Regions from separate parts of the Evansella sp. AB-rgal1 genome, predicted to be linked through region 3. Evidence: riboswitches for the same ligand, from Rfam matches in the RefSeq annotation. Region 3 holds a riboswitch; each other region holds the start of a gene.
What was found. A riboswitch is a leader RNA that binds a small molecule or an ion and turns the genes downstream of it on or off. The one in region 3 is predicted to bind thiamine pyrophosphate.

Region 1: linked by a shared signal. The riboswitch ahead of ACERII_RS24355 (LuxE/PaaK family acyltransferase) and the one ahead of thiD (bifunctional hydroxymethylpyrimidine kinase/phosphomethylpyrimidine kinase) in region 3 are both predicted to bind thiamine pyrophosphate.
Region 2: linked by a shared signal. The riboswitch ahead of thiC (phosphomethylpyrimidine synthase ThiC) and the one ahead of thiD (bifunctional hydroxymethylpyrimidine kinase/phosphomethylpyrimidine kinase) in region 3 are both predicted to bind thiamine pyrophosphate.

What each region holds. Positions count from the first base shown of each region.
Region 1 is NZ_JBGUAU010000047.1:1,135-12,246, reverse strand. It holds gene ACERII_RS24360 (acyl-CoA reductase) at 1-652, opposite strand, end outside; gene ACERII_RS24355 (LuxE/PaaK family acyltransferase) at 654-1,763, opposite strand; TPP riboswitch at 1,935-2,040, opposite strand; gene ACERII_RS24350 (hypothetical protein) at 2,396-3,199, opposite strand; gene ACERII_RS24345 (RNA polymerase sigma factor) at 3,192-3,368, opposite strand; gene ACERII_RS24340 (DUF3791 domain-containing protein) at 3,634-3,855, opposite strand; gene ACERII_RS24335 (hypothetical protein) at 3,858-4,100, opposite strand; partial or broken gene ACERII_RS24330 (DUF3990 domain-containing protein) at 4,100-4,600, opposite strand; gene ACERII_RS24325 (DUF6788 family protein) at 4,708-4,896, opposite strand; partial or broken gene ACERII_RS24320 (helix-turn-helix domain-containing protein) at 5,050-5,241, shown strand; gene ACERII_RS24315 (hypothetical protein) at 5,612-6,019, opposite strand; gene ACERII_RS24310 (helix-turn-helix transcriptional regulator) at 6,023-6,247, opposite strand; gene ACERII_RS24305 (TetR/AcrR family transcriptional regulator) at 6,513-7,115, opposite strand; gene ACERII_RS24300 (small multi-drug export protein) at 7,319-7,759, shown strand; gene ACERII_RS24295 (M23 family metallopeptidase) at 8,399-9,091, opposite strand; gene ACERII_RS24290 (TetR/AcrR family transcriptional regulator) at 9,227-9,862, opposite strand; partial or broken gene ACERII_RS24285 (cadherin-like beta sandwich domain-containing protein) at 11,078-11,112, opposite strand, start outside.
Region 2 is NZ_JBGUAU010000006.1:30,336-41,447, reverse strand. It holds gene ACERII_RS06335 (hypothetical protein) at 1-296, shown strand, start outside; gene ACERII_RS06330 (GntR family transcriptional regulator) at 577-960, shown strand; gene ACERII_RS06325 (ABC transporter ATP-binding protein) at 957-1,856, shown strand; gene ACERII_RS06320 (hypothetical protein) at 1,837-2,571, shown strand; gene ACERII_RS06315 (hypothetical protein) at 2,572-3,276, shown strand; gene ACERII_RS06310 (serine protease) at 3,470-3,637, opposite strand; gene thiC (phosphomethylpyrimidine synthase ThiC) at 3,656-5,440, opposite strand; TPP riboswitch at 5,589-5,703, opposite strand; gene speD (adenosylmethionine decarboxylase) at 6,006-6,824, shown strand; gene ACERII_RS06295 (SIS domain-containing protein) at 7,752-8,495, shown strand; gene ACERII_RS06290 (ribonuclease H-like YkuK family protein) at 8,509-9,045, opposite strand; gene ACERII_RS06285 (DNA alkylation repair protein) at 9,360-9,608, opposite strand; gene ACERII_RS06280 (sulfurtransferase) at 9,774-10,613, shown strand; gene ACERII_RS06275 (hypothetical protein) at 10,610-10,732, shown strand; gene ACERII_RS06270 (multi antimicrobial extrusion protein MatE) at 10,900-11,112, shown strand, end outside.
Region 3 is NZ_JBGUAU010000016.1:68,598-79,709, forward strand. It holds gene ACERII_RS14730 (TraB/GumN family protein) at 1-642, opposite strand, end outside; gene ACERII_RS14735 (hypothetical protein) at 653-865, opposite strand; gene ACERII_RS14740 (DEAD/DEAH box helicase) at 1,437-4,706, shown strand; gene ACERII_RS14745 (hypothetical protein) at 4,703-5,917, opposite strand; gene cshA (degradosome RNA helicase CshA) at 6,187-7,764, shown strand; gene ACERII_RS14755 (hypothetical protein) at 8,308-8,565, shown strand; gene thiE (thiamine phosphate synthase) at 8,662-9,312, opposite strand; gene thiD (bifunctional hydroxymethylpyrimidine kinase/phosphomethylpyrimidine kinase) at 9,294-10,127, opposite strand; TPP riboswitch at 10,248-10,352, opposite strand; gene ACERII_RS14770 (HAD family hydrolase) at 10,423-11,112, opposite strand, start outside.

The sequences.
Region 1 (11,112 bases), on a different contig from region 3:
CCCCCTTCCACGATACTATCGCTATCGTTTCTGCAAGTTGAGGATCTATTTCCCGCAACGTTTTGGCAAAGAGAACGGAAAATAACGGCTCTGATGACGAGACCTTTCCAAAGGTTGCAGACTTTAATAAAACGCCAGCAGTTAAACTCCAGAGCGGTAAAGCTGGAACATTCCCTGAAAAAATATGAGTAATTAACTCTGGACCATACGCTCTATATAATCCCCCTGATTTACGTGGACGAAATTCATCTAGTATAAGGGGGTTAGGAAAATCCTCATCAATCATTCGCTGTAATTTTTCTTTACGAAATTGTCTAAAATAACGACTAATATATAAACGAACCATTTCTTTATCGTATCCCGTGATTACAGGCAGCATTTGTTCTGCTAGTTGACGCAACTCGTATTGAGGGTTCAACCATTTTTGCACTGCTTGGTCCATGACTTCAATGACATCATTGGTTTTAAGCGTTCTTAAATAGTTTTGCTGCTGATTTTTTATCGTTTCAATAACATGTGATACCATTTCTGGTGTTAATTCAGGGACTTCTAATTCTACTTTTTCTCCATGATTTTCAAAAACTAGCGTTTTAAATGTGGCAGCTTCAAAGAGATCCTTACATTGATTCGGAATAAAATAACATCTATACATGTTAGGATTCACCTTCAGAGTTCTTAGAGGAGGCTATAAATTGCTCTACAGCTAAGGAACAGCCTTTTGCTTCTGCGCCTTTCGCTCTACCTAATAAATAAAAGCCATCTTCCTCTTGAACTCCCATATCCTCTGTGAGAATTGCCATCACCGAATTAATATTTGCTAAATCGTAATGAACAATTATTCCCTTTTCACCTGGAGCTTTTTCCTCCATTTTTTCCAAATCCATGATGACTGTTTTAACCCAATGTGGTGTTTGTTTCCGTGTACTTATTGGATGATCCTTATAAAAATCCAAAAGATTTCGATCATAAATCTGTGAGCTTAATTCTGTCATTCCGTACATATTGACGCATAGTTCCGGTGGAATGGAGAACAATTCACTCATTTCTTGTCTAAATACTTCTGGAGTCATTTCCCGTGATCGTCCTTTGGAACCACCTGTATCCATGATGCGACTATGAGTAGGAAGGTTAAATCGGATCCCTCTTTCTTTGCATTCATCTAATAAATGAATGAAAGAGAATGTTGCACCTATCAGAAGAATTGGCTCTTGCTGTTTTTGCAGCTCCTCTATGAAGCTATCTATTTCAAAACCTTCTTTTGAAAAAGCATATTGACTGTCTTCTGTACCAAATGTATTTATCGCAATATGTAAATAGTGTGCTAACGATGAGTTTGGCATCTCCTCTTCTGTAGGAAAAAGAACGAACATTTTCATTTTATCCATATCAGGAATAATATGAGATTTAAAATGCGTCTTCATCGATAAATCATAGATTTCTAAATCACGATGATAGTTTTTTCCCCGTTTCTCTGGGTTTGTTGTTCCACTTGTCATAAACAGTGCTTTCGCTTCTTCTATTGGATGACAAGATAATGTTGTTAGTTTGAAAGCATCGATAGGAACAGGTGGTATTTCCGTATAGTGCTTCACTTTTCTCGGGGAAACACGCCGTTTCCTACAAAATTTACGGAAGGGCTGATTATGTTCATATTGAAACTGAAATACTTTTAATGCCATCTCATTAAAGGCCTCCTCCGTGGAAGTGGGCTGTGAGATAAAAGTACTCAACTCTTGTTTTAATGCTAAATAATCCTCTAACATATGTGACACCCCAATACTAATGATTTGTGGAACATGAACAGGGTCTTTGTGTCAATTCTTTACTGAAACATAGTACCTTTCCCTCTGTTCCTTCATTAAACAGAAAAAGACCGCTCTCAAATAGAAAGCGGCCATCAATTTTAACTAGATAATACGGAAGAAACTAAATAGCTTTTATGATGTCCACTTCCCTACGCTAATATTAGTTAGTTCAGGTTCAAAGGGTTTGAAAGCGACGCTCTCATCTCAGCCTAATAAGGCCCCCCTAGTGGTTAACATTTAGTTATATAAAGTTAATGAATCATATCCATCTTATCATGTCACACTTACATGTCAACTTAGATTGTTGCTGCATCCTCTTCAACCGTAATTTCTGCTTTTATGTCATCCTTAGGTAAAAGTGCCCAATGGTTTATCACCTTCAAACATCATCCACCTCCTGAAAATAGTAAAGATATCTTTACACACCGGTGTTTATTAACAAAGGATTATTAATTCTCTTCTTTTCTAGAATACTATGGCTTCTTAAATAAAATGGAGTTGTGATCTTGGATTCAATTTAACTGTACTGTTAAAACTAACCCATGCATCCGTTAGTTTAACAAACCCCTTCTCCTCTTTGTTCCATTTTCTCATTTAAACACATCAAAAACTATACTTTCTCCATCTTCATACTGACAAATAACAATTTGTAAGTTTTTCATATTCCAATCTATGGAACGTAAATAAATAAAAGAATTATCCACTTCTACAATTTTATTATCCAAAAGATATTGTAAATCGAAATACTTATCGTACTCCTCATTAATACCAGGTGGTTCAATATTAATTGGCATAAAAAACTCTGAAGGCTGTTCCGAGTTTTCCTTGATGGTTCTAGTACTAATATTGTATTGGTGGGTAAATGGAATTTCGTTAGAAAAAGACATATCATCATTTCCAATATAGATTGTTGTACCATCTTGAGAAACAGCTGCTACCATCATGGAGATGTCATACGACTTCATATGTTCATACGAAATCCGATTCGTAACCAATGAATCATGCATATTATATACAATGACTCCAAATGTCCCATTCATCACCGCTATTTTATCATCAGCATATAAAAGTCTAGGCATTTCAGCACCTATATTCATTTTTGCAATGTCAGACAGGTCTACAGATAATTCTTCACCTTCACTATCAGAACTCTGTCCAGCCAGCTCGTTTTCTGGACCTAAAAGGGAACCATTTAGAAAAGATATGCTTAATATAAGAAAAATAGCTGCAGCAGAAGCCAATGCTGTCCAATAGAACGGATTAAAATTTCTTGATTTATGAATTCCTTGTTGAAGTTTCATTTGAATCTTTTCGCTTTCTTCCGTCGTAAATTCAACATTCTTATCTAAATAACTTTTCACTTTTTCTGATATCTTCTTATCGGATTTATTCAAGTTTACCACCCCTTTCAAGTCTTCTTTTTAGAGCATCTTTTCCGCGTAACAGTCTTGATTCAACTGTATTTATACTAATATTGAGAACCTCACTTATTTCCTTCATATTCATTTCCTGATAGTAATAAAGAATAAGAACTTCTTTGTATTTTCCTGAAAGACTAGCAATTTGTTCAACTATTTCATCGGAATTTTGTTGCTGGATATACTCTCCTTCGGATGATTGACTTGTAAGAGGACATCCTTATTTATTTTTAAATCATTACTTTCTTGAATAAACACTGCTCAACCTCCCTTCTAAAAATTAGACGAATGTGCTGATAGTTTTGACCCGTTTATTTTATACATTTTTTTATAGGTAAGCGTAAAATAGTCCACACCTATTCAAGCAAGTGTGGACTATTTTACGCTTACATTTATATGGACCATTTTAGTTATTTGTCAGTATTAATCTGTCTTCTAGCATTAATATATATATCAAGGTCTTCGACTATATAATCTCTACCTGTTGTATGAAGAGCGTCATAAGTTGCCTTTATATAATCCAAAACTCGATACTTGTTAAATAACTCTAAAACATCTTTTCCTTTTAAGCCTTTAACATTCTTATAGTTTTCAATACAATACACCATGAAATCTAGCTTATTATTATTCATGGTTACGCCTCCTGTGGGAATGTTATTTTTCCTGTTACCTGTTCTTCAACAAATAAACTGAAAAGCGTTGGGACACTCAAATGCCAAACTTTCGTTTCTTCTTGTTCTAACTTTTCATATAGTTTCGATGAATAAAGGAGATTAAGTGCTTCTTTATCAGATATATTCATCTCGTCAGAAATCAATTGAGCTAATCGAGATATAATGATTTGTAGAACAGCTTGAAATTCTTTTTCTTCACTCATCAGCTTCCCTCCTCAACATCAATTTCTAATTGCCCAATATATTGCAAATAAGACAATGCTTCCTCTGAACAAAAAGTAACTTGGTCATATAATTTACGGATTTTTAACCTCTTTAAAGTTTCCTCTCGTGTCAGTATTCCAGCCTCGTATAAACTGAACACACGGTAGATTGTGTCATCAGCTACAGCTCTAACCACGATATCATACTGTTTTCCACTGTATATACCTTGTCGATTAGAGGAGACAAAGTCCAACCATTCTGAATCAGGGGAGTCAAACACCAATATATCAAGTTCCTTTTTTACTTTATCAAAGTCTACTTCATACATGCTAACTGCTTTAGCTTTGCTATCCGTTCTTAACATTACTTTATGGGCAAAACTAACAGCCTATTTCTTATTTGTTGTAGTATAGAACCCTGCACCAAAATCTAATGTCCGTTTTGGTTTAAGAAGCCGTGGCTTTTCAACAATTACATTACTACCATGATAAACAATCATTGGACTCCCCCAGTCGCTTTCATTATTACCTTATATTCTTTAATTAAATTCCGTAACATTCTTTCAAAGTGCTTCCTCTTGTCTAACTGGTTCCTTACTTCTTCAACCTACTCCACATCACGACCTATATAATCTGTTAACGTCTTTTTTCCTTCTCTGTATTTCAAATAATAATATTCATGATTACCTACTTTTTTTATCACGAGCGATCCTTTAGGAAGGTGATTAATTCTATTCATATATTCTTGCTGCATTAATTGATTCCTTCTTGCTTCTTCCTCAATCATATCTAACATCAGACTCAACTCGTCACCTCCTACATTCTTATTTTACCCCACATTTATAAATCAAACTACAATTCGGAGGGGTATTTTTATGTGAAGGTTGAAGTTAGTTCACACTACATGAAAAAGGTACGCTGCCCCGGCGTATGATATCTCTTTAAGAAGGCAACTGGCAAAACTCTAAAGGAATACATGAATATGCTACGTATTCATGAAGCTGAACGATTACTTCTAACTCATAATTACACGGTGCAACAGGTTGCTTTTACAGTTGGATATACGAACTTAACGTATTTTGGACGAGTATTTAAAAAATTTAAAAATACCTCTCCTAGTGATTTTCAAAAAAACAATTAAAGGAGTTTTACCATCGACATAGTCATTTATTCATAAAAATATCAGACCCAACAATCTTATTCATTTTGCTTTCTTTTGCAGAGTTTTTCTATTTCTTCAGGCGGCAACACTTTGCTGTAAAAGGATCCCACCATTATAAAAAGATTTTTGATAGAGTAAGGCTTTATATAGAATAATCCCCGGAAGCATTCGTCCGGGAGGAACATAAAACACACTCATTTTTCATCTAAACGTGCAAAAGCTATTGAAATCAAGCTATTTTGACTCTAGTACTGCGACTGTTTCAATGTGTATAGAGTGCTAGGTGTAAAACAATCCATAGTAAGTATTCCGAAGCAGTGGAATTTACCTTATATTTTTCCACTATTTATTAACATCGTTTTACTACTACACCACCTATACCGACTATCATATACAAGATCATCATGTATACGATTAGCATTCCAGTTTCAATTGTTTGAACTCCTAGTGCATAAAGTACAATCAGGAAAGCACCACTACCTATTAAAACAAAATAAAGAACAATTAATAAGTACCTTTTCATAAGTAACAAACTACGTTCATCCACTTCAGGTACATTGCCATTTCTTTTTTTTCGCCAATTTGAATACAGCAAATTAATAATGAATCCACCTAATGATCCAACTATGACTGCAACGGCTAGATGGAAACTATATTCACCTTCTTCTTTTCCAATCAAATATACTCCTATTAATCCACCAATTATTATCATCCCTAAAAGGAAGGTATAAATAGTTATTTTATAACGTTTTTCCATAGCCTATTCCTCCTTGTATTTTAGTCCTTCTTCTTCTAAATAGAACATTTCTTCAATTGGTACATCAAAATATGTAATCAGTTTTAATGCAAGTTCCAAACTTGGATTGTATTTGTTTTTCTCGATGGCATTTATTGTTTGTCTTGTAATTTGCAAATCTTCAGCCATCTTAACTTGCGTAACTCCTTTTCTTAGGCGAATTTCTTTAATATGGTTTATAACCTTCAAACATCATCCACCTCCTGAGAATAGTAAAGATATCTTTACACTGAGTATAAAACATAAACACCTGTATGTAAAGATATCTTTACATACAGGTGTTTATTAACAAAGAACTATCAATTCTCTTCTTTTCTAGAATACTATAACTTCTTAAATAAAATATAGCTGTGTTCATGGACTCAATTTAATCGTACTGTTAATACTAACTCATAACATATATCCTAATAATTCGTGCCTCCCCGTATCTCATGCTTTCCAAACACCTTTATTATCAACCTTCCCCAAAATTTTCATAAAAAACCGAATCAATACAAGGGTTTATTAGGTCTCTAAAGTACTGGTCCATTTGAAATGGAGTATAGGACATGTGATTGTTTATCCACCACTTTAACAAACTGATTAAGGTACTAGAAATATGGTTTGTTAAGATTTTTATAGGAACTTTAGGCTCTTTTCCTATAGGTAACTTTGACTGAAGGTATTCCTCTATTCCATGATTCCAGTAAGCCTCCACTCTTTCAAAAAAGAAGTCAGCACTCTCTGTTTTGAATAATCCTTTAATAATCTTACTGTCTTCCTGTATATGTTCAAAAAGCTCTATTACTGAAATCAATCTAGGTTTTTCCCCATCATATTCAATATAGCTCTTTATATATTGATTAAGTATTTTCAGTTCATCCTCTACACTGCTAAACAGCAGTTCATCCTTGGTTGTGAAGTGTGAATAAAAGGTAGATCTCCCTACATTAGCCCGATCAATAATATCTTGAATAGTAATTTTATTGTATCTTTTTTCCTCCATAAGTGATAATAGTGCCTCATTGATAGCTTGACGGGTTTTCAATACTCTTCTGTCGAATTCATTACTTTTCATTCTACTCCCTCATTTCGAACAATTTCTGTATTTTGTTTCATAACGTACTTTTCTTTAAGTTTGATGATTTACTAACAAACGATAGTTAATTTACAATTAAACCGTACAAAGTGTTCGATAATGAATTAATTGTACATTAACTCTCGAAAGAAAGGAAGTTATGTATTTCTCTTAAATTAAAATCAGAAAGGAGTTAATGCTTGATGGAGTTATTAAAATACATTAGTTTAGCAGCCACAACTTGGTTTGCAGGTTTTTTTCCACATTTTGAAATATATCTTGCAGTTCCTGTGGGGTTATCAGTCGGACTTAATTGGTTTGATGCTTTTCTTTGGGCATCACTTGGGAATTGGATGGTTATCCCGTTAATTGACTTTTTTTATAATTGGTTAATGAAATTTAAGTTTATGAAGAAATTTAGTGAAAAGTCTTTGAAAGGAAAATGGCGAATACGAATGGAGAAGTACGGTGCTTTCTTCATACTGGTTCTTACTCCAGTTACCGGTGTTTGGGTTATAGGAATAATAGCCAAGGCTTTGAAATTTAACAGAATACAATTATGGCTATACAGTGGTATTAGTGTGGGTGTGACAGGGTTTATCATAGCTATATTAGCTAATATGGGGATTCAACTTTTTTCATAAATCGTTTTGATTTTAGATCTTTTATTTAAGCTTTCGATATGACCAACAGGAGCGCCTTCTAAAATCCGTCTCTCCAACTTTCATTCTACATTTGCTGATAAACTATAGTTTTCCGATAATGGGAGAAAAAGAAAATCGAGAAAAGATAAACTGGATATGTCTTGGGCATGAAAAAGACCCGGAAATCGGAAGTGTTTATTTTACCGAAAACCGGGTCTGAATCAGAAGTGTTTATTTTGGGGTTACACTTTTAAAATGAGTTACGCCACACACTCCACATGTGCTTTGATAGCTAGGTGATACTGATACGCATTAAAGCTGGTTTTGGGTAAAATTATCCTCCTTATATAGGAACGTGGAGTAATTTGGACTTATACTTTTACCTAAATATCTCAACCTACTTTAATGATAAGCTTTTTAGATCGTGGTATTCGTGTTGTAAACTACTCCGTTCCCTCGACAATCTATAACCGTTAATCCGTCTCTTTTCGCATCAATTTTAGGTAGTTCCATAACTTTAGGCAACATATATTTAATTTCTTAAGATGTTAACATATTGTTCAGTTCATTTAACTTCTTACTCGCAATATGAAGCCCAATAGCACAGCTAAACTTTTGCTAATCAGCTATTCAGATGGATTAGTAACCAAACCTTATCCTATCTTTATTTGTGGGTATACCATTATCTACTTTTTGCCACTCACCATCTTGGAATACTTCATATTTTTCAAAAGCACAAGGCAATCCGCTTGCAGTAGATATGTCACAACTATCCATAAGCTGAAAATGCAAATGTGGAGCAAAAGAATTGCCTGAATGGCCCACTTTACCAATAACTTCACCTTTTTTAACACTCTGACCAACTGAAACCCGAATAGAACCTGTTTGAAGATGGACTAAGGCAGCATATACATTGTCGCCACATTCCATAATGATATAGTTGCCAGCAACTGATTGTACGTCGTCTTTTCTCGGATTGAAATAACGGGCATTTTTATAAGCTTTAGACATATCTGAAAGTAAATTCGTTCGTGCTCGTTCTTCATAACCATCCTCTGCTTGGACAACTATCCCGTCGCAAGGTGCATATACATCTTGACCCCAACAGTAATAATCACTTAAGGAAACCCCCAAAAGAAGATATTGCGGCAAGCTAACGCGATAGGCGGGCCAACCCTTTCTTGCCCAATCCACTTGTATAAAGTCATAAGCATATGTAGTTCCTAACTTGTCTGTTCCGTGGCTTGGAATTTTTGTTCCTGGTGTGTTAGGAGAGAGCCATTCCCCCCTCAAAGGAAACTCTACAATTATCGGATCACGCGCTTCCATCATCTCATTACCCCCATCCATTCTTTACCTACCTTATTCAAAATAACAAGCGCTATAAAGACAAGTGCCAGTACGATACTGATACGTGCAGACAAAAGATTTTTCCCATTCCACATTGAAACTCGATTTCCAAACCCCTTATTCATTGCTTGCCGTATAGAATATTTTCCTAAGTTCCTCAAAGTATTCGTCAAGTGTTGAAACGATACGCTCATAATCCATAATTGAAGCTTCCGATTTTTTAATATCTTCCAATAATTCATTCGTAAATCCAACATTAGCCCAAAAGATAACTTGTTTACACTTTTCAATATTCAACCCTGTTCTAAATTTAGATTCATCTATCATCTCAAATATTTCCGTACCGCATGAAGATTGCTTTTTTCTATCTCTTTTTTCAAGTTCTTTGTTTACTTCATCAGAGTTCGTTATGATAGAAAGTTTGTTTAACTCAAAAATCCAAGGATATTGCTTTATTAATTCTAGTTGAAGAAGATACGATTGACGTAGCCTATCAAAAATATCTTTTTTTGTAAAATCCATTTTCAAAAAGTACTCATTATTAAGAATTTCGGTAAAGTAATCATACACAAGCAGAAAAAGTTCCTGTTTATTACCTACATAATGAAACATCAAGGGTTTAGAAATCCCTGATTCTTTCGCTATTACATTCGTGGATGCCTTGTCAAACCCTTTTAGTGCAAATTCTTTTAAGGCGGCATTTAAGATAGCGTTTCGCCTTAAAGGTTCTAAATCCAACAATTTCTTAGGCATATTCAATCCTCCCTTGATAATTCGAATCATCTTTTACCTGTCAGGTCAATTTTACGATACCTCCATTTACCTAATAGGTCAATAAATTGAATTCTAATTTTGAAAAACTATACCTCAACTGACGGATGCTGTTCAGTTATATTTCACGGAAGAAGGCAAAGAGGTAAAGCGATACAAAGAATAATTAGCTACCCGAAGAACTCAAAGCATTTAACATTGAAAGACTTTCAATATCATTCGATCAAATTATTGTGTTAATGGACGAGCACGCTAGAACTTTGGTTGATATATCTCATATTTCAGGAATCAGATTCATGTTGCATTTACTGTACTGTTTAGTAGATAAAGTGTTATGAGTTTCCAAAGACTATCAAATAACATTTCCTACTGTTGAAATGCTTCAGAGCACTGGAGCTATTTGACTGCTGATATGTTCACGACTACTTTCCAACCTTGAGTTGACTATATTTCTCAGTTATAGATATGTTCCAAAAGAACGAAAAAAAAGAGATTCCAGCGTTTAACTTCCAGCATCTCAATTTTTCTATATTTCTGAAAACCTTAGTAAATAAGCCTTTCGTTCAATCCTTTCTTGACATCACCACAACGCAGTCAACCTTACTTGAGTAACGGTCGTCAGATATTTCGGTGTGCAGATGTAATTGAATTACATTTTTTGGCTTTAATTGTTCAATTAAGTTCTTGAAGACATGGTTTATGGTTACTAATGATCCGGTTCACCGTGATGGATCTAAATAAGATTTCCTAAAAGCAACCAGCAAAGTAAAATAAGTGGACAAATTCCTGTTATTTATAGAATAGAGCCCTTTTCAGGGAAATTAAGGGTAGGTTTTCCACTTATCTAGATATAAATTGCCTATTTTCAAGTTTTTCGAGTCTTTAAGCACTAGACTTGCATACGGGTACCAGAAGATACACGGGGACAGGCTCACTGCCCTATTCACTTTTGGAACGTCAAACCTGTTCCTATGTCCCTTTGACGAAAAATTATATTGATAAGGTTATAGCTTTAATCGATGTCTAGAACAGGGATTCCTACTTGGAAGCAACTTTGGAGTGTTTTAAAAATAAATTTTTTTTACATTTTACAGAAAGAACGAGTGCCGCTAACACTCGTCCTGTAAAATTGACTGATTGGATTATGCACGACAGTGCCCGATTCAGAACACGGTTGTGGGTATACGCTTTAGGAGCTCATTTATTAATTTTTTTTCGATTCATGAACATCA
Region 2 (11,112 bases), on a different contig from region 3:
TACTACAACAGTCAAATAGCTATGAAGAGTGGATCGAGGAACTTACGATCTATTTTGAAGAGTTTCCCGATACAGTGCAGATTATTGATACAGTTCAAAACATGCCGATTTTTTATTCACAATACGAAAATGGACCAGTGGATTTTGCTACCTTCAAAATATCAAATGGAGAACCAATGGTGATCCACCTTAGTACAAATGAAGATCTTGAATTAGATACTATCATAGAGAAGGAATTTTTCACGATATATAAGCTCATTGTAGAAAGAACTACTGCAGAAGTAATAAGTAGATAAACCTTTTTCAAAGAATGCCATTGAAAGGCTCTTACCACCTTTCAATGGCATTCTTTTTGTTACACGAAATAAATTATTTTAGCTTATCACAAAGTACGAAGGAGTTTATTCAGTCAACTCACCCCTCACGGTGATATTGTCGAAAACCTAACACTATTTTTTTCCAAAAAAAGCTTGCAAAAGTTTTTCTCACGAGTTATATTCTAATTACACAGTACATTACATCACTAATGCACTATGTTAGTAATTCAACTTATCCTCATAAGGAGGTGTCCATGTTGTGATTTTGAATACAGAAAATAATAAACCAATTTATGTCCAGATCGCGGAATGGCTGGAAACAGAAATACTGTCAGAAAGCTTCAAGCCAGACGAAAAAATCTATTCTCAATACCAGTTAGCTGAGATATTCAACATTAATCCGGCGACAGCAGCAAAAGGTCTCAATATATTGGCCGATGAAAAAATCCTTTATAAAAAGCGGGGGTTAGGGATGTTTGTGACAACAGATGCGAAAGAAATGATTATGACGAAGCGGAAAAACGAAACGTTGAAGCAAATGGTCGAGGACCTAGTCTCCGAAGCCACAAGATTAAGTGTTGCAGAAGAAGAATTGATTTCCATGATTACAACAGTCATACGAGAAGGGGAGGGGCAGTCATGAATGTAATAACAGCAAAGCATCTTACAAAGAAATACAATACGGGGAAAGCAGTAGACAATCTGACTTTTGCTATAGAAGGAAAGAAGATTACAGGACTTATCGGACGTAACGGTGCGGGGAAAACTACATTGTTAAAACTGATTGCAGGGTTTCATAAACAAACATCTGGTGAACTAAAAGTGTTCAGCGAAAATCCATTTAACAATTTGAAAGTTTCATCTAATACTATTTTTGTAGACGAACACATGACATACCCTGAATCATTGAGTATTGCAGAAATTCTCCAATTTGCAGGAACGTTTTATGAAAACTGGGATGAGGATTTAGCAAAACGGTTGTTCGATTACTTTGGTTTTTCGAAAAAGCAGTATCATAGTAGACTCTCCAAAGGAATGAGAAGTACGTTTAATATGATTATCGGCTTAGCAGCAAGGTGCCCATTAACCATCTTAGACGAACCAACTTCAGGTATGGATTCATCTGTGAGAAAAGACTTTTACCGAGCTCTTTTAAAAGATTATATTGAATTTCCAAGAGCGATCATTTTATCTAGCCATCTAGTAAATGAGGTGGAAGATATTCTAGAAGATATCATGCTTATGAAAGAAGGAGAAATAAGATTGCATAAGTCCATCAGTGATATTAAGGAATTTGCAATAGGATTACAAGGAAATCGAGAAACAATTAACCAGTTTACGAGACATACAGAAGTATTACACGAAAGCTCCATTGGAAACAGTGCTTACGTTGTTATTGAAAAAAACATAAACCAATCCGTTCTCCAAAATATGAAAAAGGCTGGCATTGAAGTGAGTTCCGTTGCAACAGAAGATCTATGTGTCTACCTCACTAGCAAAACGAAGGGAGGAATCGATGATGTTTATAACAGAGGATAATAAGATTGAAGTAACAAAGAGACAATATAAATATAAACTTAACGCGTATCTAAACGCGTTCACAGCTATGATTGCTGTTCAAATTGTGGCATTACTTTTATCTTTGTTAGGGGTAGGATCTTCGGGATACCATTCTGGTAACTTATCTTTATCTTTAAAGACTTACTCCTCTAACTTTGTTATTGCCTTTACGATGATGTGGGGGCTCGTAATCGGTATTACTATGACGACACAAGCATACCGGAATTCGGATTTTACATTCGTTACGAATCGGTTAACAAGTAATCTATCAAACATCGCATTTCTTATTACTGCGAGTATTATCGGCGGATTAACCTCGATGCTTTCTAGTAATGTTCTTAAAGTAGCTCTCGTTTTCTATTATGGAACCGAAGAGATTATAAGTAGCTTCATTTCCATGGGAGAAATACTGATTGGTCTGATCGCTGCAATCCTTTACGTATTGTTGCTCACATCTGTTGGCTATTTCGTGGGAACACTTTCTCAGCTTCATAGCATATTTAAGATTGTCATTCCTGTTGTCTTCTTTGGACTCTTATTCACTAGTCCTGGACAGGATGGAATGATAACAAAGCTATTCCAATTTTATATTGGGGAAACATCACTACTCATGTTTTCAGGGAAAGTGGTTGTCACTGCAACTGCGTTATTTATTGCTTCCATCCTTGTATCAGATCAACTGGAGGTGAGGTAAATGGGAATAAGCATAGTATTATTAGCAGTCATTATCATTGTAATTTTCTTTTCCACGAAAGGAAAAACTCCATTCTTTAATGGCTATCGTCAAAGAATAAAAAGTACCATTATTGTTTACATTTCGATACTCATTCTATCAACTGGCTTGTTTTATATATTACAAACCCAGTTATCAACCGTAAGCTCAGAAGATAATACAGAAATTATTTCCGAATTAAACAACTATGTTAACGAATTCTATAATATTCAAGATCCAAAAGAGTTGGACGAAAGTGACAAAGTAGTAAAACTGGGGGAGTGGTCCTTTCCATATTCAGACGAAGAACTAGAAATATTTACGAGTAGTTATCATTTGGTGCGAGTTCAGCAAAAAGAAACAAGCGATGAAACGATTGATGTTTCTTTTTACACAACAAGAGCATTTCAGAGCGGTATAGAATATACGGAGCTATTACAACCACCAACTGTTCGTCAAGCAAATAATAGCCTACTTATCACTGACCCAGACAGAGTAGAAATTAGCTTTGCTAAATTCGACCGAGAGTTTACCATAAATCAGTTCACAGGTGGGAGTATGATGGATGATAACCATGAGACAAGTACAACACATTTTGGGGATACTATTCTCTTTGTGAAAGTTCCAAGTAACGTAAATGTTTCTTATAGCGAAGATGGCAATATATACATTGTCGAGGATGAGTAATTTAATAGGAAAACAATAGTGTAAGGGTACGAACCAAGTCTTAATTTGAATAAGACTTGGTTTGTTTGTTCTTAGTGTTGATTAATTTATGGACCAACAGCAACCGCATGACAAGCCCCCGCAATTTAAACGATCGTTTAAAAATGATTAAGGATGGGAAAGCTAATGAGCTTTTCCATCCCTTTGGAAACAATTAATAATACAAAGAATTCACCTTATTACACTTCAAACATGTTTCGTAGTATGTGTTTTCTTGAAAGTGGTGATCACAGTTTTCTTGGAGTTCCTGTAATTGTTTTTCCAAAGAAGCAAGATATTCTTTTACTTCCTTGATTTCCACTTCCAGCATTTGTGCTTTCATGAATAGAACCTCCTCGTATTATTGATATATATTTCCTCCTGTTTGCTTAAACTCTTTTGATTTTTCCTTCATTCCTTTTTCGATTGCTTCCTCTGTATCGAGCTCATTTTCCTTAGCGTAGTTTCGGATATCTTGAGAGATTCTCATGCTGCAAAACTTTGGTCCACACATAGAACAGAAGTGGGCTGTTTTTGCACCTTCTGCTGGTAGAGTTTCATCGTGATATTCAATTGCTCGCTCAGGATCTAACGATAAGTTAAATTGATCTCTCCAGCGGAATTCAAAACGAGCTTTTGAGAGTGCGTCATCACGTTTACGAGCCCCTGGATGTCCTTTTGCAAGGTCCGCTACGTGTGCTGCAATTTTGTAGGTTATTACGCCTTCACGAACATCGTCTCTGTTTGGTAAACCTAAATGCTCTTTCGGTGTTACATAGCACAGCATCGCCGTTCCGTACCAACCGATCATCGCAGCACCAATGGCAGAAGTAATATGATCATATCCAGGCGCTATATCCGTTGTTAATGGTCCTAGGGTATAGAAAGGAGCTTCTTTACAGATTTCTAATTGTTTATCCATGTTTTCCTTAATTAAGTGCATCGGTACGTGACCAGGTCCTTCCACCATTACCTGAACATCATGCTCCCACGCAATTTTTGTTAGCTCTCCAAGTGTTTCAAGCTCTGCAAATTGCGCTTCATCGTTGGCATCTGCAATAGAACCTGGACGTAACCCATCTCCTAAAGAGAAGGAGATGTCGTATTGCTTCATAATTTCACAGATTTCCTCAAAGTGAGTATATAAGAAGTTTTCTTTATGGTGGAATAGACACCATTGCGCCATAATAGATCCACCACGAGACACTATTCCAGTTAGTCGTTTCGCTGTTAATGGAACATAACGTAAGAGAACGCCAGCGTGAATCGTGAAATAGTCCACTCCTTGCTCCGCTTGTTCAATAAGCGTATCACGATACACTTCCCACGTTAGGTCTTCCGCTACACCATTCACTTTTTCTAGTGCTTGATAAATGGGCACTGTACCCACGGGAACAGAGGAATTGCGAATAATCCATTCTCTCGTTGTATGTATGTTTTTCCCTGTTGATAGATCCATGATTGTGTCTGCACCCCAGCGAGTAGCCCACGTCATTTTTTCTACTTCTTCCTCAATAGAAGAGGAGACAGCAGAATTCCCAATATTCGCATTTATTTTCACATGGAAGTTTCGTCCGATAATCATTGGTTCGATTTCTGGGTGATTGATGTTCGCGGGGATAATCGCACGACCTCTAGCCACTTCCTCACGAACGTATTCAGCATCTAAGTTTTCGCGTATTGCGATAAACTCCATTTCAGGAGTGACGATTCCTTTTTTTGCATAATACAGCTGTGTGACGTTTTGTCCTGATTTCGCACGTAATGGTTTCCGTTTTAATCCTGGAAAAACGTTGTGGTTCGCTCTTGGATCTTGTTGATCTTTATATCCATTGTCTTCCGGCATAATCTCACGACCATCATATGCTTCAACATCATTTCTCTCTTCAATCCACTGCTGACGAAGAGGGGGAAGTCCTTCATGAATATTGATGTTGTATGCAGGATCTGTGTAAGGGCCGCTTGTGTCATATACACGAACAGGTGCATTTTCTTCTTCTCCAAAATTACCTGTTGTAGGGGATAGTGCTATTTCTCTCATTGGTACTTGTAAATCTGATCTTGAGCCTTGAACGTAAACCTTTTTGCTTCCGGTAAAACTAGACATGATGGAAATGTTTGCTTCGTTAAGTGATGATGTGGACATAAAAAAATCTCTCCTTTTTTTGTGTAGTGAAAAGGACGAGATCTAGAACACAGCAGGGGATGACATTCAAATGATCATAAGAAAAAGCCGGAACTAACCTTAAAAATAAGGCTGGACCCGGCTTATATGATCGAAGTGTATGTAAAAACACTACATATTCTAACTTCCCCACGCTGGTATGAACCAGATCAGGTCCGAAGGGTCAAGAAACCTCGTAGCGTTTCTTTCTCAGCCCAACTCATTGGACCCCCCTAGTTATTGCTATTCATTTCCATTTCAGTATACATGATCCAGAAATAATTTCAACCATTTTTTTAATATTCTTAAATTAATATCAGATATTTAGTTTTCATAATTAATATTATGTAAACTAACTAACTGATTTAAACCATATTTTAGCAGACCTTCCAAATAGTATATTAAAATTCCAGATGGTTATCAGTTTCGATATCAATTCTTGTTTTTTTCCGGAAATGATTGGGTATCATACATAAATAGAAGTAGGACAACAGAGAACTATCTGTAACTATGCTTATCATAAAAAGTTGTAAAGGGGAAATTCACATTGTCATTAACACCGGAGCAACGTGTACAATTACATGAATTCAATAACCTGACGAAGTCACTCAGCTTTAATATGTATGATATTTGTTATACAGAAACGAAAAAAGATCGAGAAGCTTATATCGCTTATATTGATGAGCAGTATAATGCCGATCGTTTAACAAACATACTGAAAAATGTGGCGGATATTATTGGGGCACACGTCCTAAATGTGGCAAAGCAGGATTATGTGCCACAAGGGGCAAGTGTGACTATGTTAGTTTCCGAAGGACCCGTTGTGGAGGTTCCTTCGGAGCGTTTCGAGGAATCACCAGGTCCTTTACCGGAAGCGGTGACCATGAGCTTAGATAAGAGTCATATTACTGTTCATACATACCCTGAATATCATCCGAGCGAAGGCATTAGTACGTTCCGTGCAGATATTGATGTTGCCACTTGCGGAGAAATTTCTCCGTTAAAAGCGCTTAACTATTTAATCCATTCCTTTGATACGGATATTATGACGATGGACTATCGTGTTCGTGGTTTTACACGTGATATTAATGGTCATAAGTTATTTATTGATCACGATATTAGCTCCATTCAAAACTATATTCCCGACGAAGTGAAACAATTGTTCGACATGATCGATGTGAACATTTATCAAGAAAACATTTTTCATACAAAATGTAAGTTGAAGGATTTTGATCTAAATAATTATCTTTTTGGTAAGAAAAAAGATCAGTTAGAGGATGATGAAATTAACAAGATAACAGAACGTCTACAGCTTGAGATGGACGAGATTTATTATGGGAAAAACATGAGTAACAATAACAATTAGCTCAGGTATACACACACAGCGTGAGAGCACGAACAATATGTTTCGTGCTCTTTCGTTATTTAATAAAGGAGAGCTGATTTTTCATATATGTTTAGTTTCCTCAAGGTGCGAGATGCCTATTGATTTGAAAAAAAGAGAGTGTGACGTTGTGTAACGGGTTAAGTTACCTATCGCAAACATTAAAAATGTAACGTAAAATGACTACTGAATTGTTCTGTAATTTCTAGTCACTTTTTTATTGTGATATAAAGCCATTTGTCCTTTCATTTCCATATTACAATATATTTCTATACACTCAAGTAACATACAAAAGTGTAGATTGAAATGTAAACTTGCACTGGACAATGTACCCCAACTATCTTTTTCCCTTGTTGTCAAAAGGAAGTATGGTTTTTTACGTTAAAATGATAGTAGTGAGAAACCAGAGATTGTGAAATTAAGCACTTAAAGCTAGTGGGGATGATTGTGAAGATTGATTTTTGCAACATACGAAGTTTTTTCCTTTTGAATTACCAAAGATACTTAAAATAAGGGGAGATTTTCCTTTTAAGCTTCAGAATATAGCTTGGATAGGGGGAAATAAGGGTAGTTTCTCCCCCTATTATATCAACCCATGTTGCTGATTTTCTTATTAGTCCGAGTGGGTCCAATCATGTATAACTGGGTTATTTTTTTAAAACAAAAAGCACTGCTAAATACAGCGCAATTTAATATACATTTCCACATACATTTTGGTACGTAAATGATAGTTTTGCGATAGGTAACGGAACCTGTTATGACGTTGTCACGTCTTTTTTAGAGAAGATACGTGTGAAAAAAGACGTCAGGAACCAATTTGTGCCATCTTTAGTCCTTTCGAGAAGGAAGACCTTTCTTTAGTGTAGAAACTACTATAATAAACTAAGTTTTGAAAAACGAGGTGAATTTATGATAACGACGTATTTTCAAAAGATAGAAGAAAAGCTTAAAATGGTCTTATTAAACGAACAAAAACAGATGGAACTTGCTGCAGAGAAGATTGCGGAAAGTATTCAAGGGGGTGGGATTGTCCAATTGTTTGGCTGTGGTCATTCTCATATCTTAACCGAGGAAGTGTTCTATCGAGCAGGGGGATTAGCTCCTATAAAGCCTATTTTTCATGAGCCTTTAATGCTCCATGAAGGCGTAGTCAGATCTTCCCAATTAGAGAGGCAAAATGACTATGCTGCTTCTTTTATACAAAGTGAGGATATTCATGAAACCGATTGTATGATCGTTTTATCTACGTCAGGAAGAAACCCGGTTCCAGTGGATGTTGCTTTGTTTTCTAAACAAAAAGGGGCTTATGTTATTGGTGTTACATCGATTACATATTCAGAAAGTCAGCCTCCTCGTCATAAGCTGGGGCTGCGGTTAGGTGATGTAGTCGATCTAGTGATTAATAATCATTCAGAGATTGGTGATGCGGTTTTGTTCCATGATGAAATAGAGGTTCCATTTGCACCCACGTCGACGGTTGTTGGAGCGACGATAGTAAATAGTATCTTTGCAGAAGCAATAAAGATTATGACTAGCAACGGTTTTGAGCCTCCAGTTTTTTTAAGTGGAAATTTAGAGGGTGCAGATGGTCATAATTCCGTTTTGGTTGAAAAATATAAAGGACGTATCCCGTTACTTGCTGTACGGGAATAGATCTGTATTTTTCTTATTTTGTGTATCTATTTGCATACGAGCTTGCTACAAACGAGTCGGGCTTAATTTTTGGTTCTAAACCCATAGATTCAATGCGTGATACCATTTCTCTTACGAAAATGCGCGTTTTGTTGCGACTCTTTGCACCAATATCAATATGACCTTCGATGGTAAAGGAGGCACCTTTGTACACATAAGGAAGAACTATGTTGATGAGCCGATCTTTTTTTTCATCTGTAAACATGGATGCAACTTCTTCTGTTAACGAGGTTTCTAATGAGATTTTCTCTTGAAGATTATTTACTTGTCTTGGTATATTCACCTTACGAATACAAGCCCATGCTCCTTTTCCTTCTTGTTGGATGACGATGCCAGTAACGAACCTTGTGTATTTCGGATGTACTTGAGAGTCCGTACCAAACATGAGTCGGTATGTGCCATTTGGATCACGATTCATAAATTTAACAATTCTTTCGAACACTTGTTCAAACGTCATATTTTTTTCATGCAGATTTTCAAATGAGTAGTTAAGAGCTCTTAGGTTCCTCATATAAACACCTATTCTTTCCTCTCTTTTCATAAGATGATTTACTAAAATAGAATGTTCTATCGAAGACACAGAAAAAGTTCGCTTTCGGGTCCTCAGTTCTTACTACATGTCTATTCAAGTTTTTAGATTTTAGTGTTTTTTCTTTGTAAAAAAATTGTTTTGGAGTGTGTTGGTTGTGTAAATGGTCAGATATAGTGAGGGATGGAAGGCATATTTTTTATTATATCTATATGTGTTGTTTTAAATAAACGTTTAATTAATTTTTCATATAGGGGGCATTCTTTCTGTGTTGGAGAGGAGAATGCCCCTGTAAATTAGCGTTTATTACTGGAAGCGAAACTAACGAACATTTTTTCATCTTCTACTAAGCCACAGGATCCACATTGAATTTTTTGTGCAGGTCCTTTGTAAGCAACGTGAAATGGATCTAGGTTATCATTCGTGAATTGTTGGACAACCTCTCCTGACTGTGGATCTAATTTTACTGGTGTTGCTACTTGTTCGATAATATTAAAACGAGATCGATTTGTTTTACAGCTTGGGCATAAATAAGGATTTGTCATAAACATTGCACCTCCTAAGGGTATTATTCCCATTAGATGAAATATTTATTTATCCATCCCGTTTTTAATATTGGGGGTCTAGTCTATATAAACAATTATTATTTTAGAGGAAATGGTCTATTATTAGCGAACTTCTAGGTAGGGAAAAGAGAGGGGAGTATGCTAATGATATACAAAAATATCGTTACTTCAGAAGAGTTAAGAGATAGAGTAGAAGATAAGTCAGTGGTAATTGTAGATTGTCGTTTTCAGCTTGGTGAGCCTACAAAAGGTCTAGAAGAATTTAACAAGGATCATCTAACTGGGGCACTCTATTTTGATTTAGAAAAAGATCTTTCCGCTACCATCAGTAAGCATGGCGGTAGACACCCGCTACCAAACATAGAGAAATTTGTACAATTGTTGAGTAGGGTTGGTATCGATTCGTCGAAAAAGGTAATTGCTTATGACGATCAAGGTGGAGCAATGGCAGCACGGTTATGGTGGATGCTAAAGTATGTAGGGCATGACAACGTCGCTATTTTAAACGAAGGATTTTCACATTGGAAAAAGAAGGGGTACCCTACTACTAAGGAAGTCGTAGAAAGCGAACCTACTAATTTTGTACCAAACATACAATACAACATGCTTCAAAGTAAGGAAGAAGTAATGGATTCGTTGAATGATCCAAATGTACTTCTGATTGATTCTCGTGCAGAAGAACGATTTACTGGAAAAATTGAACCCATCGATCCTGTAGCAGGTCACATTCCTGGAGCTGTAAATGAAGATTGGCAGCATCGGTTGACAAAGACAGGTGAGTGGAAATCAAAAGAAGACTTAGAGAAGGACTTAGGAAAGTACCGAGATGATAGGAAGCAGTTAATCGTGTATTGCGGTTCCGGTGTAACTGCATGTGCAAATATCATCGCGTTAACAGAGTTGGGATTGAAGCCGAAGCTATATGCAGGTAGCTGGAGTGATTGGATTACGTATGAGGAGAATTCGGTGGAGGTAGGGAAGTGAATAATTACTTGCACGATGGAGAACAAAAATACGCTGAGGCGTATTTAGTACTTTCAACTATATACGAATGGGCTGAAACGAATGGAATAATAATCAACAACATTAGAAATACTAGATAAGTTAAACGCTATTGATACGTGTATTTTCAGGGTACACAAAAAGACTTAATAGGACTCTTCTTCTATACAATGACATAAAATCTCTATAAATATATCTTGTAATACAATAACAACGTTGTTATATTACAAGTAGTTCATAAAATTAACAAACATGAAGGTGATGGGAAATGGGAAATGATGAAGGTGAACAACTTCGTATAAAAACGTTATTGTTCTTTTTTATTCCTCTTGGATTATCAGCAAGCCTTGTTACAGTCTCGCATGTTATTATTAATAGTACGCTAGCTCGTGCGAACAATGCTGAGTTTATCATAGCGAGCTATGCGATCGCTATGAGTATTTTTGTTTTCACAGAAAGAGTTGCAGTTCTTCTTCGCCAA
Region 3 (11,112 bases):
GTCGAACGTATCAATAGCAGTTATTAATTCCTCCACTTGCGTTTCTTCACTTAAGATAGTACCTAGTTGTAACTGATCTTCGTACGTTTCAAGACTAATAATTTCCATGTTCCCCTCAGCTTTTTCTAAAAAGTACATATCAATTCCGTAATCAGGGTCAAACCCAGCTTCAGAAGCCGCTGAAACCGAAAGTAAGTCTTGAACAATAAACGGTTTAAACATGTTGAGGACAAAGTCGTCATAGCCGTATGGAGAAAGGAGTGTTGTCAATTTCTCAAAATGATCATCTCCAATCACCTGACTTAATGATCGTCCATCCATATAAACACCGATTTCTTGAAGTAGTTGCATCATTTCCAGTTCATTTAGATCAGAGATATCAACTTCAACAGCTAAATAGTCTGATTCGGCAAATGCTTCCTCAATGTTTTCATGTAATGGGTAAATGTCTTCCGACCCAACGTGGATAGAGCCTAATAAATAGACAGTGTTGCTAGTCTCCTCAACTTTATAAAAAATCCCTTTGGAAGCTTCGTCGATCTCGGCATTGTTTTTCAAAGTCTCGGAGTCTGTTGTGGTGCTGCATCCTATGATAAGAAAAAATAGGGTTGCTACGTAAATGATTTGGTAAAGTTTCTTCATAATTGCCCCCTTAAGTAAAAATGATGATACAAGTTGTAATGATAATCGCTAATACAAGAGTTATTATCCACGAAACGATATTATTTTTAGGTTCAGAAAGCATCTCACCTAAATGATAGATAAGAGAGAAAAATCCGCCTGTTGTAACATAGTCGGTCAACTCAGCTTTTTCGCGATCCTTTTTCGACCATTTCATTTCAACATCATCGTCTTTATTTTTCATAACGAACCTCCTTCAATTTCCGATAATCTAGTACCTATAACTCAAATTTTCAAACCGTAGGAATCTAACTAGTTTGGCTACTTAGTAACACACAAATCTTCGGGGTAGACCTCAGCATGTCGGATGAAAAAGCGTTATGAGTATAGTTAGTACTATTTCACTTGTGCAAGTCCAAGAACTCCAGTGAGAAGCAGAGCAGAGGCGAGACACCGCAGAATGGTTGCGCTTGAGGAGTCTTGCCGGCTCCCCCAGGTAAGGAGTGGGCTGTTACGAATGAAATACAAACCAATTGAGTTAGTAATACTAGATAAGTTCCCCATTAATGAGATTCACGTATTTTCGGGGTAGACATTTCAGAGCTTTAGTGGTTTAAGCTTCATTGAAACACGGATTTTATGAAAAAGAAAAATAAAAAATGCGAAATCTTTCAAATTCGTATAGAAAAATTGTTAAAATGGAAGAATGGTAGAAGATAACTAGTTCCGATTGTTTATAATACGAATAACATAGGCTATAGGTTTCATTTAAGTGACTGTAGGTACTCATATAAATGAGAGTAAAGGTGATACATATGAATATTTTCAACATTACAGAGGAAGAGATCGCCAAACTCTGTAGTTCAATGGTGTTAAAACGAGGAAAGGAATATTATTTTAGAAGTGAAGTAGAGGAGCTAGTTTTTGATGTCGAGGACCTTGGATTTCATGCCATTGTTCATGGTACTGACACATATGAGGTGGATATCAATGCAAAATTAGATGGTGAAATCACTCACTTTCGCTGCTCTTGTCCTGCTCACGAACAGTATTCAGGAATTTGTAAGCATGTTGTAGCAGTGCTTTTTGAAATGAAAAGTCAAGAATCATGGGAGCTTTTCCCCACGGAAAGACGAGTTACATCTTGGGATCATAAAACACAGTCTCCAGCAACTGATGTGGATTATTATGAAAAAATGAAAGCAAATGACATAATTTCTTCCTTTCAACAAATATATTTGAAAAAGCAAGAAACGTATCATGATCGAGACACACTTCAAGTGGAATATCTCATAAAGCTAGAACCGAAAATGGTCTCATATCGGACTGCGTCCATTGAGCTTGAGTTAAAAGTTGGACCACAAAGGTTGTACGTTGTAAAAGATCTAAAGGAGTTTCTTCGTGTCGTTCATTATGATCATACTCTAAAGTTTGCGAAGCATTTTACATATGATCCAGCGGACTATATTCTTTCTGAGGAAGATAAGGGAATTTTCCAATGGCTATGGAGACTTTATCATTTACGGGATGATCAGCATCGAAGGCTTACTTTTTCTCATTTTCGCCAAGATAGTAAAGAGGAGAGACGATCTCTTGATATTCCAGCACCTGTTGTAATGGAATTCTTAGAAAAACTACAAGGTCGAAACGTTGTTGTGGATATTCATGGAACGGAGTATAAAGGATTTGACCTTGTTAATGGAACATTACCACTGCAATTTTCTATTGGTAACTCAGCGGACCATGAAGGACAGTTTTATTTTAAATGGGAAAATGACGAGGATATAGCTTTTTTTGGAACAGATTACGATGTCTTGTTTCATCGTGGTCAGTTTTATGAACTAGAAGAAGGGCAAGGGGAAGCAATTGAGTTATTAATAGATCATTTAGCGAAATATCATCCAGCAGAAATGACAATTACTCAAGATCAATTGGAAAATTTCGCTTCTCTTGTTTTACCGCAGCTGCAGAAGGTTGGAGAAGTAGATGTTGCAGAAAATGTTCGGGAAAAAATCCAGATGGAGCCATTAAAAGGAAAGCTATATGTGGATTATCAAGAGGATCGTTTGACTGCAGAATTAATATTTCAGTATGGGGACGAGCAATATTCTCCATTTGATCCCCCACAACCTTACTCTGGGCGGGTTACCGTTCGTGATATGGAAAAGGAATACTTTCTCTTGTCTCATGTGGAGAAAGTTCCGTTTAAGTACAATGGTCGTGAGCTTTATTTAGAAGACTTTGATGAGATACTAGATTTTGTTATGGAGGATTTACCATTATTGTCGGAGTGGCTTGATGTTTTCGCTACAACGAGAGTAAAAGGATTAATATACGATCCACCAGAACGGCCTTCTATTAAGGTGGAAGCGGATGAACGATTAAATTTACTAGATGTGGAATTCCAAATGGAAGGAATCGATGAACGGGAGATAGATGAAATCTTACAAGCATTACTTTCGAACAAAAAGTACTATAAGCTTTCTAGTGGTTCGTTTCTAAACTTGGAAGATGATGAGTTTCAACAAATGAAGGGCATGCTTGCTGACCTTGATTTATCACGATCTCAAGTACAACATCAAACGAAAATACCGATGATGAAGGCATTTCAACTTTCGGAAAACTATGGTTTTGCTTTAAAAAAGGGAAAAGCGTTTCGAAGTTTGTTAGAAAGAATGCTACATCCAGAAGAAGTGGAAGCAATTATTCCAGAAGAACTGGACCCAATATTGCGTGATTATCAAAAAACAGGGTTTAAATGGTTAAAAACCTTATCTCACTATGGATTCGGTGGAATACTAGCAGATGACATGGGGCTAGGGAAAACACTACAAATGATTACGTATCTTGTGGATAAAAAGCAAGAAGGGATGTTAGGGGCGACCCTGATTATTTGTCCATCCAGCTTGGTTTACAATTGGCAAAAAGAAATTGAGCGTTTTTCTCCAGAGCTTTCAACGGTAGTAGTGAGTGGCTCTGTGGAAGAGAGGAAAGAAGCTATTGCTGTGATGGATAACAAAGATATCATTATTACATCTTATCCACTCATTCGACGGGATTTTGATGCCTATCGTGATAAGGTCTTCTCCACCTTGATTCTTGATGAAGCTCAATATGTAAAAAATGATTGGACCAAAACATCAAAAGCAGTAAAGGCAATACAGGCCAAGCAAGCTTTTGCATTAAGTGGAACACCAATTGAGAATTCACTAAATGAGCTACACTCTATTTTTGACTTAGTGCTACCTGGATTATTCAAAAATAAAACAGCTTTTAAAGCCATGGAGCAAGAAAAGGTTGCTAAGCGCATTCGTCCTTTTGTTCTTCGTCGTTTGAAAAAAGATGTATTGACGGAGCTCCCTGACAAAATGGAATCTGTACAATATACAGAGCTTACAGAAGAGCAGAAGAAGGTGTATCTTGCACAGTTACGACTAATTCGAAATGATGCAAAGGAAGCGATTGATTCAAAAACATTGCAGGAAAATCGCATGAAAATTTTGGCTGGCTTAACAAGGTTACGCCAAATATGCTGTCATCCAGCTTTGTTTATGAAGGATTATAGTGGCGGATCAGGCAAAATGGACCGACTATTCGAGTATTTAGAAGAGGCGGTAGCATCCGGACGTCGTGTTGTATTGTTTAGTCAGTTTACCCAAATGCTAGGACTTATTAAAGAGCGCTTAAAGGTTTATGGTTGGGATTATCACTATTTAGATGGTTCCACTCCTTCGCGTGATCGTGTGGAATTAGCTGACCGATTTAATAATGGAGAAAAAGATCTCTTCTTAATTTCGTTGAAGGCTGGAGGAACCGGCTTGAATTTAACAGGAGGAGATACGGTAATCTTGTTTGACTCATGGTGGAATCCTGCAGTGGAAGAACAGGCGGCAGATCGTGTTTATCGATTTGGTCAGAAAAATGTGGTCCAAGTAACAAAGCTCATTACAACAGGTACCATCGAGGAAAAAATCCATAAACTTCAAGAACAAAAAAGAGAATTGTTGGACCGGGTAATCCAACCAGGAGAAACGATGATCTCCTCCTTAAGTAAAGAGGATATAGAAGAGTTGTTGGAGATTTAGTTTCGTTTGAAATATAGTTGGGAAGTGGAACTGTGAAGGTGCTCTAGAGTGTTGATCGCACCTTTCAGGTGGAAAAAGTATTTTGAAAGGAGCGCAATGGTGTTGATCGAACCTTTCAGGAGGAAAAAGTATTTTGAAAGGTGCGTTGGAGCGTAGATCGCACCTTTCAGGAGAAAAAAGTTCACTGAAAGGTGCGCTAGAGTGTTGATCGAACCTTTCAGGAGGAAAAAGTATTTTGAAAGGTGCGTTGGAGCGTTGATCGCACCTTTCAGAAGGAAAAAGCTCTCTGAAAGGTGCGCTAGAGCGTAGATCGCACCTTTCAGGAGGGAAAAGCTCTCTGAAAGGTGCGCTAGAGTGTTGATCGCACCTTTCAGGAGGAAAAAGTTCACTGAAAGGTTCGCTAGAGTGTTGATCGCACCTTTCAGGAGGAAAAAGCTCTCTGAAAGGTTCGCTAGAGCGTAGATCGAACCTTTCAGAAGGAAAAAGCTCTCTGAAAGGTGCGCTAGAGCGTAGATCGAACCTTTCAGAAGGAAAAAGCTCTCTGAAAGGTGCGCTAGAGAGTAGATCGCACCTTTCAGGAGGGAAAAGCTCTCTGAAAGGTGCGCTAGAGCGTTGATCGAACCTTTCAGGAGGAAAAAGCTCTCTGAAAGGTGCGTTAGAGCGTAGATCGCACCTTTCAGAAGGAAAAAGCTCTCTGAAAGGTGCGTTGGAGCGTAGATCGAACCTTTCAGGAGGGAAAAACTCTCTGAAAGGTGCGCTAGAGCGTAGATCGAACCTTTCAGGAGGAAAAAGCTCTCTGAAAGGTGCGCTAGAGCGTAGATCGCACCTTTCAGGAGGAAAAAGCTCTCTGAAAGGTGCGTTGGAGCGTAGATCGCACCTTTCAGGAGAAAAAAGTTCACTGAAAGGTGCGCTAGAGTGTTGATCGAACCTTTCAGGAGAAAAAAGTTCACTGAAAGGTGCGCTAGAGCGTAGATCGAACCTTTCAGGAGGAAAAAGCTCTCTGAAAGGTGCGCTAGAGCGTAGATCGCACCTTTCAGGAGGAAAAAGCTCTCTGAAAGGTGCGCTAGAGCGTAGATCGCACCTTTCAGGAGGAAAAAGCTCTCTGAAAGGTGCGCTAGAGAGTAGATCGCACCTTTCAGGAGGAAAAAGTATTCTGAAAGGTGCGTTGGAGTGAAAAGCGGAACTTTTAAGGAGGTACTAAGTATTTCCATAAAAAAACAATTCGCTAATTTTGGCAATGTGTGGTAGAGTAGACAAGTTAAAAGAATTGCATTCATCGCTATTCAGCGTTAAGCACTGATAAAATAGCGAAATCCTTTTTTATACGAATAAGAACATCGACTTCGATTTTTAAGCTTATTCCATATAGAGAGAATAAGCTTTTTTCATTGGATAAATAATAAGCGAAGATATAGATACATTATAAAAAATGTTCACAGATCGTATAGAAAAAATGCGATAAGTAAAGGAGAAATAAATATTGGCACTATTTCAAGAGTTAAACATTGAACCGTCGATTGTCAGAGCGATTGAGAAAATGGGGTTTACAGAAACAACACCAATCCAGGAGAAGGTTATCCCAATTGCAAAAGAAGGTAAGGATATCATTGGTCAAGCTCAAACTGGAACTGGGAAAACAGTAGCTTTCGGAATCCCGTGTGTAGAACAAATTAATACAGAGAACAAACATCCTCAAGCATTAGTTTTAACACCGACAAGAGAACTTGCTATTCAAGTATCTGAGGAGTTGAACAAGCTAGGATCAGTAAAAGGTATTCATTCTTTAGCGATTTATGGTGGACAAGAAATTCATAAGCAGATTACTGCATTGAAGAAGCGTCCACAAATTATTGTAGCAACACCTGGTCGTTACATGGACCATATGCGAAGAAAAACGATTCGTCCTGAGTACCTAAGTGTAGTTATTTTGGATGAAGCGGATGAAATGTTGAGCATGGGTTTTATTGAGGACATTGAAACAATATTAGCGGAAGTACCTTCTGAGAGACATACAATGTTGTTTTCCGCAACAATGCCTCCTAAACTAAAGAGTATTGCTGATCGTTTTATGAAAAGTCCAGTTAATGTTGCTGTGAAAGCGAAGCACTTAACGGTGGAAAATATCGAGCAGAGATACATTGTTATGCCTGAGAAGGATAAGTTTGATGTATTGTGTAACTTGCTTGATTTGGAGACGCCAGAACTTGCGATTATTTTCGGGCGTACGAAGCGTCGTGTTGATGAGCTTACGGAATCTTTGAGTATTCGTGGTTTCGGCGTAGAGGGGCTTCATGGTGATATGAAGCAGGAACGTCGTGATCAGGTTATTCGTAAATTTAAGCGTGGTACTATTGAAGTGATGGTTGCGACAGATGTTGCGGCACGTGGGCTTGATGTAAATGATGTTTCCCATGTAATTAACTTTGATTTACCTCAGGATCATGAGAGCTATGTTCACCGTATTGGGCGAACTGGTCGTGCTGGGAAGAAAGGGATTTCTTACAGCTTTGTGACTCCTAAGGAAAAAGACCATCTTTTATATATTGAGCAATCTACAAAGCAGCAAATGAAGAAAGTGGATGCTCCGTCTTATAATGATGCTCTTCGTGGTCGTCATCAGCAAGCTGTTGAATTATTGGTAAGTTCAATTGATAGTTCAGAAGCGCAAAAATTGACTGGTGAAGCGAAAAGATTATTGTCAGAGCAGGATCCAGTTGCATTAGTTGCAGCCGCTTTGAAATTAATTACGAAGGAACCGAGCAAGTCCCAAGTAAAAATTACTGGTGAAGCACCGGTTCGTTCGAAGCATAAACCGCAACGTGATGGTGGCGGTGGAAGACGTAAACGTGGTGATCGTGGTGGTAGCGGTGGCGGTGGCCCTCGCATCAACGCAAAGAAGCGTGGACCGAAAAAAGAGCGTGACCGTGTAGCTGTTGGTGCAGGAGCGAGTACTGGTTCAGCTTCTGGTAGCGGCGGTGGCCGTGGTGGATCAGGACGTTCTGGTGGCGGACGTGACGATCGAAGAAGAGATGAAAGAAGAAGCCGTAAAACTCGTTAAGATAAGTTATGAAAACTGTTATTGTGATCTTTTGGTCATGATGGCAGTTTTTTTTTGCACTTTGTGCGGTTTTTTTAGGTGTGTAAACTAGGTTTTTGTGCGATCGAACCACGATTTTGTGCGATTCACGCGATTTCTGTGCGATCGAACCACGTTTTGTGCGATTCTCGCGATTTCTGTGCGATCGAACCACGTTTCTGTGCGATTCACGCGATTTCTGTGCGATCGAACCACGATTTTGTGCGATTCACGCGATTTCTGTGCGATCGAACCACGATTTTGTGCGATTCACGCGATTTCTGTGCGATCGAACCACGATTTTGTGCGATTCACGCGATTTCTGTGCGATCGAACCACGATTCTGTGCGATTCACGCGATTTTTGTGCGATCGAACCACGTTTCTGTGCGTTCGACCCTGTCAAATTAAATTACCAACAATGATTTTCAAAAATATATGCATAATTCCAACCTCCAAGTATATATTTCTTAAAAGAGATATAGGGTGAACAAGATGATCCTTGATTGGGAGAGGGGGAGTGAAAATGAGTTACCATGTACCACCGAAAAGTCCGGGGCTAGCAGCAGTATTAAGTGCCGTATGGACAGGGTTGGGGCAGATCTATAACGGGCAAATAGGTAAAGGCGTCCTGTTTATGGTGATTCAATTTATTAATGCATTATTAATAGCAGTGTTAATTGGAATCATTACATATCCCTTATTTTGGATTTATGGAATGGTAGATGCATACAAGACAGCGGAAATGTTAAATAGAGGAGAGGGGCCACCGAGGAAAATATAGGTGAGACCTACAAACTCGCTTATTTTCAGTGAAGAACAATAAAAAGATAAACCTAGCGTGGGCATTCATAATACTCTCCGCTAGGTTTTCCTATATTTATTCCCAAATCAATTGTAATTGCTTTGCGGCGTCAGCGGGATCAGCTGCTTTCGAAATAGCGGAAATGATAGCTAACCCATCAGCGCGACCAGAAACTACCTCAGGAGCGTTCTCCTTTGTAATTCCTCCAATAGCTACGATAGGTGCTTCTACACCTTCAGAACGCAATTGTGCGATAAACTGAGGACCACAAACTTCCTCGGTATCATCTTTCGTTGTGGTTGGAAAAACAGGACCAACTCCTAAGTAATCTGCTCCAACCGCTAATGCACGCTGTGCTTCTTCCAAAGAATGAGCAGATATGCCAAGGATTTTATCGCCAATTTTATGGCGTATTTCCGAGGCGTTTCCGTCTCCTTGTCCTATATGGATACCGTCTGCATCGAGTGCCAATGCTAATTCCACATCATCATTAACAATAAAAGGAATGTTTGCCGCCATACAAATTTCCTTAAGTTCTCTTCCTAACGCTATTTTTTCTTCTCCTGTTAATGCGTTACTTCCTTTTTCACGATACTGGAATATGGTTATTCCACCTTTAATTGCTTGCTGAAGCACATCTGAAATGGGATTGGACGAGTTATTACTTCCTGCAATGAAATACACCTTAAGAAAGTCTCGCATCTGGTCTATATTGATTCTTGCCATGTTTTCACCTCAACGTTGTTTTCAAATTGTCGGTGAGCTCCGTGATGTGTTGGACCATGCCCCCCACCGATATTTAGGGAATGTTGAATTGCTAAATGAATAAAGTGTTTTGCCTGTTCAATTGCTTCAAGCATTGTCCGCCCTTTTGCTAGTTCCGCTGTCACTGCTGATGCAAAGGAGCAACCAGTTCCGTGTGTATTTTTTGTATCGACTCTTGGGTACTCAAAGTAATAATAGTTTTCACCATCGAAGTAAAGGTCTACAGTTGTATCGTTATTTACGTCATGCCCACCTTTAATAACTACGCCTCTAACGCCCATACGAAGGAAATCTTTGGCAGCCTTTTTTCTATCTTCTAATGTTTCTATGTTTCGTTCTGTAATTGCCTCCGCCTCTGGAATATTAGGGGTAGCTACCGTTGCAAGAGGAAGAAGGTCCTCAATAAGTGCCTTTGTTGAATTTTCTGTTAGTAGAGAAGCACCACCCTTTGCTATCATGACAGGGTCTACTACGACATTTTTCCAATTGTAAAAACGAATTTTTTCAGCAACAAGCCGTATACGTTCTTCATCAAAAAGCATTCCAGTTTTTACTGCGTCTACTCCAATATCTTCCGCTACAGAAGTAATTTGCTGATTCAACGCCTCTGCTGCAACAGGATATACGCCTTGTACTCCTAATGTGTTTTGTGCTGTGATAGCTGTAATTGCAGACATTCCAAACACTTGCAGCTCTTGAAATGTTTTTAGATCCGCTTGAATGCCGGCGCCACCGCCACTATCTGAACCTGCTATTGTCAATGCTCTTGCTATCATAATTGTTCCATCCTCTCGTTGATCATATTCTGTAACGCTATGTAAAAAACACCGTCCCATCACGGAACGGTGTAAGAATGCGTTGTCCATGTAAATAACTATATACTACATGTTCTCATGCGTTTATCCGTTCCACTTCCCTACGCTAGAATGACCTAGATCAGGTTATAAGGGATCAAGGCTTATGTCCTTGTCTCAGCTTCGTCGGCACCCCTAGTGGAGACTTATGAATTTCTTTTATCGTATCATATACATGAAAGGAATAGAAAATATTTTTCTTGAGTGGGATAGTTTGTTATAGATTGAATTTAGTTTTAAGATAGTGATATACCCCATCTTCGTCACAAGTGAATTCTGTAACCTCGTCTACACGTTCTTTAATATGGTCGGGTGCATTTTTCATGGCAACAGAATAGGTAACAAACTCAATCATCGGTATATCATTGTCGCTATCACCGATTCCCATAATTTCTGCACCAGTTAGATTAAAATAAGCTAACATTTCCTTAATACCGGAGGCCTTATTCACGTTTGCCACCATAACCTCTACATTATGTTGAGAGGAAGTAGAGGTAGTAAAAGGTATTTCTTGTTTTATCTTATCAAGATCATTTTTCCAGTTATTAATTTTTTCTTTCGTTCTTGCAAAAAAGTAAAACTTCGAAAATGTTGTTCCTTCGATTGTATTCGTCCAAGCAATTTCTTCCTTCATTGCTTGTTTTCGTGAAAGCCATTCATTAATTCCGACACCATCTGGTTTTGGATCACTAATTTCATCTTCCATAAAGCTTTTATCTCGTTTTAAAGTAATTCGATCACTTCCGTATGGAAAGAGCTCATAATAAACATTATTTTCTCCAGCCTTTTCAACAATTCTCTCTACCAATTTACGGGAAAGTGAATGCTCGAATACTACTTTTTTCTCGACATATCCAGCCATTCCGTTGGACGTAATATATCCATCTACTTGAAAACCAGATGGTAC